DNA from 2 places in the Paenibacillus phoenicis genome. Region 2 is predicted to be linked to the other one. Evidence: predicted binding sites of a transcription regulator. Region 2 holds the regulator's gene; the other holds the start of a gene.

The links. The regulator Rex, encoded in region 2, represses fermentation and respiration genes when NADH is low (regulators of the CRP and FNR family bind a similar motif). The targets are predictions, from matches to a motif close to TTGTGAAATATTTCACAA.
Region 1: U9M73_RS07010 (polymer-forming cytoskeletal protein) is a predicted target of Rex. The motif match lies at 925-942, and genes of this name have one in related genera.

What each region holds. Positions count from the first base shown of each region.
Region 1 is NZ_JAYERP010000001.1:1,493,247-1,495,451, reverse strand. It holds gene U9M73_RS07020 (YnfA family protein) at 1-66, opposite strand, end outside; gene U9M73_RS07015 (thioredoxin family protein) at 236-553, shown strand; gene U9M73_RS07010 (polymer-forming cytoskeletal protein) at 1,022-1,564, shown strand; gene U9M73_RS07005 (DUF6199 family natural product biosynthesis protein) at 1,607-2,205, opposite strand, start outside.
Region 2 is NZ_JAYERP010000001.1:1,603,381-1,605,585, reverse strand. It holds gene dinG (ATP-dependent DNA helicase DinG) at 1-740, shown strand, start outside; gene U9M73_RS07530 (redox-sensing transcriptional repressor Rex) at 781-1,425, shown strand; gene U9M73_RS07525 (amidohydrolase) at 1,422-2,205, shown strand, end outside.

The sequences.
Region 1 (2,205 bases), 110 kb from region 2:
AACTAAATAGCCACCGCCGATTTCGGCGAGTCCGGCGACAACAAACAAGAGGATTGCGAGGAGCATGATGCAGCCCCGTCCTTTCACGTTATTTTTACCAAAGATTGTACCATGGATCCGCGAAGATGAAACCTTGATGAAGACGCTGGCGTCTTTGCACGGATGCGCTATAATCAATGTAGAGCAAATTTTCAAAATTAAACTATCAAAACTACAATTAAAGGAGTGGATCCGGATGGAACGTGTCCAATCGGAATCGCAATTCGAACAATTAATTCAAAGAGATCAGTATACGGTGATCAAATTTGATACGACCTGGTGCCCGGATTGCAAGAACCTCGACCGGTTTATCGGGGATATCATCCAGGAGCATCCGGACAAAGAGTTCTACGCGATGGATGCAGAGGAATTCCAGCCGCTGGCTGAAGCCAATGAGGTGCGAGGGATTCCCAGCCTGCTCGTCTATAAAAACGGGGAGAAAATCGCCCACCTGCACAGCAAATTCGCCAAGACGCCGGGGCAAGTCCGCGAATACTTGAAGAGCTTGGCTTAAAGCGGCAGAAGGGATGTTCTTCGCCCAACCTTAATAAGGGGATGAGGAACATGAAAATTACGTCGACTTGACTGTAGCCGGCATCGGACGATTGAGTTTCCATACGCAGGATGAGTTCTCGCTAGCCGCTCTCGGACGGATGGAGGCCGAGGTTTAAATTACGCGTTCAGGGCTGATACCCTTGGATTTGTGGTGGTAACCCGCGCATCCGCCCGAGCCAATTCCGTGATGCCATCCCACAGCACACGGCGGCTCCGCGTATCAAGTCCGGTTGTAGGTTCGTCGAGGAACAGTACCGGGCGGCAGCGGTCAAGTCGAACTTACGAGGTTTTGAGGAGGGAGCGTCAAAGATGAACAAGCTGTGACCAACAATGTGAAATTTCGCACATATAAGTGAAAAAAATCACATTAACAAAAGCCGCTTTTTTTTATAATTCAAACTGAAGAGAAAAACAGGAGGGAAACAACATGAAAATGGTCAAAGGATTGGTTGTAGCCGGGCTTGCTGCAGCACTGCTGGCAGGTTGCGGTTCGAATGACGGGAACTCGGCGGCAAACGCCAATAAACCTGCGGAGCAAACGGACGCCACCACATCGGCTTCGATCGTAAATCAAGCGGATGCGTTCGTGAATGCAGTGAGTGAGAAAGGGACTTGGATCATCGCGATTCTAAACGACTTGACGGTGGATCAAGATGTTGTTGTTGCCGGCGAATTCCACGATAAAAACGATGCGTCGAAGGACATCTACCGCAAGATCGCGTTGTATGCGCAGGATGAAGACCATAATGTTACTGCTTCTTACACCTTAACGGTTCCGAAATTGATCGTACAAAGTGAAAACCTGAGAATTCAAGGCGGTACCGTGAAAGGTGACGTATATGTAGAAGCGAACGGCTTCAACCTGTACGAAAACGCTACGATTGACGGCAACCTTTACTTCGCCAATGCCGACGTGCAAGCCAGCGCGAAAATCGACGGCAAAGTAACAGGTGCAACGGAAGTTAAATAACAGCAAAACGAAGGGCCAACCGAATGAGGTTGGCCTTGTTTTTTAGATGAAGAACGATTGGATGAAAACATAGATTCCTAAACCAATAATCGCGATACCGCTGATTTTACAGGAGACATAATAGAAATCGCTTGGTTCCGCCTCGCGCACCCATAACCCGTGTAAGGAGAGATGAAATAAGACGTTTTGCAGCTTCTCAAAGCGGAATAAGCTCCATCCGAAAAACATGAGCACATAGGAGCCGTAGTAGAGCAGCAAGCTCCCCTGTTTGCTGTGGTATTCGGGAAAGGCCGCTCGGACGATCATACTAGGACTATACAAGCCAACGTGTTCGTCGATGGGCTGGGGGACACCATTGATGTTCCATGAGATTTCAGGGACCAACTCGCCCTGATCGTCCAGCCACAACAAGATCTCGTCGTGCGCTTCCACCTGGAACCGCTCCCCTGACGGATAGATCACCTCATAGCGTGGAACCCACTGGGCTTCCAGAACGTGGACCTTATATTCCTGCCGATCGATACTTACCCGCTTTTGGCCCGGATCGTTACCGTTCATGACCACGACCTCTTGACCGTCATAGGATCGATACGTTACCGCCTGCGGCTCCTGATGGATCGGTCTGAATTTGTCCCCATGCA
Region 2 (2,205 bases):
TCGAGCAGCTTGGCTTGACTGAGGCGGCGGAAGAGGATCGGTTGATCACAGCGATGCTGCCCTCGCCGTTTAACTACCGCGATCAGGCGTTGCTGGTGATCCCGCGCGATTTTCCAAGTGTGAAGGGCAGCGTGGGGGATGACCATTTCATTCATACGCTGGTGCAATCGCTGGCGGATGCCGCGGTGGCGACGCAAGGTCGCATGCTGGTGCTGTTTACATCCTATCGGATGCTCAGGCAGGTGTATGACCCGCTGAAGGAACTGCTCGCAGCGGAGGGAATCACGGTGATCGGACAAGGGATGGACAGCGGCAGCCGCACCAAGCTGACCCGGCGGTTCCAAGGGAACAGCGCATCGGTGCTGCTCGGGACAAGCAGCTTTTGGGAAGGGGTGGATATTCCTGGCGAGGCGCTGACCAGTTTAGCGATCGTACGCTTGCCGTTCCAGCCGCCAAACCACCCGCTGATGGAAGCGAAGAGCGAACGCCTGCAGCGGGAGAAGAAGAATCCATTCATGAAACTGTCCGTCCCGCAAGCGGTTATCCGCTTTAAGCAAGGATTCGGACGACTTGTCCGCTCGTCGCAGGACCGCGGCATCGTGATCGTTTATGATACCCGGATCCTGGAATCTTATTATGGAAAATATTTCTTATACTCTTTGCCCGGACCGAAGATGGAGCATATGCCATTAACTCAGATGGTTCCGCGCATCTCGGAATGGTTAAATCCCGAAGCCTAAGCCGCTTCATAGATCGCATTGAAGAATAGGGGGAACAAGCATGAAGTCAGATAAAATTTCGGACGCTGTCGTCCGCAGACTGCCGGTTTACCTGCGTTTCTTAAATGAACTCAGCCGACGGGAGGTGCCAACGGTGTCCTCCCAGGAGCTCGGACAGAAGCTGGATCTCAATCCGGCGCAAATCCGTAAGGATTTGGCTTATTTCGGCGATTTTGGCCGGAAGGGGATCGGCTACGATGTCGCTTATTTGATTGAAAAAATTCAACAAATTCTCAATCTGGACCAACAGATTAACGTCGCGCTGGTGGGTGCCGGGAATCTGGGGCAAGCCCTTTCGAATTATAATGCGTATTTGAAGGATAATATGAAGATTGTTGCGGTGTTCGACGCTTCACCGGCTAAGATCGGCAAGCAGATCAACAACATCACGATTCAGCCGATCGAAGAGCTGGCGGAAACCGTCCGGGCGAAAAATATCCGCATCGGCATCATCACCGTGCCGGATACGGAGGCGCAACGCGTAGCGGATGAGCTGGTTGCCGCCGGAATCGGTGCGATTCTGAACTTCGCGCCAACGATTCTGAAGGTTCCGCCGGAAGTTCGGATCCATGCGGCTGACTTCACTACTGATTTGCTGAGCTTGGCTTACTACTTGGAAGACGGAAAGGAAACAAGCAACGTATGAGTCGTAAATGGTTAATTAAGAACGGGACGTTTGCCGTCTTAAATGCGGACCGTCCTGTAATTCACGGATATATGCTCGTTGAGGGCGATACGATCAGCTATATTGGCGAAGAGCGCCCGGAAGGCGTGGAAGGCGCCGAAACGTTGGACGGCAAAGGGTTGTTGTTCCTGCCGGGCCTGATCAATACCCATGGCCATGCGGCGATGTCGCTGCTGCGCGGCTATGGGGATGATATGGTGCTGCAAACCTGGCTGCAGGAGAAAATGTGGCCGATGGAAGCCAAATTTACTGCGGCGGATGTGTATGCCGGTACGGCGTTATCTGTGTTGGAAATGCTCAAGGGCGGGACGACGACGTTCCTGGATATGTACGATCACATGGACGAAGTGGCCAAAGTCGTGGAGGAATCGGGTATTCGCGCCGTGTTGATGCGCGGGGCCATCGGGTTGTGCTCCCCGGAAGAGCAAGATCAGAAGCTCAAAGAAGCGATCGCGTTTGCTCAGAACTGGCACGGCAAGGCAGAAGGCCGCATCACCACGATGATGTCGCCGCATGCACCATACACCTGCCCGCCAGCCTTTATCGAGAAATTTGTGCAAGCTGCCCATGATCTCGATTTGCCGATGCACACGCATATGTCGGAGACGCGCGCCGAGGTAGAGCAGAACGTTAACGATTACGGCGTCCGCCCGGTAGAACATTTGCTGAAGCTGGGGATGTTCTCCCGCCCGACCCTGCTTGCCCACGCTGTGCATTTGACGGACGAGGAAATCGACATCT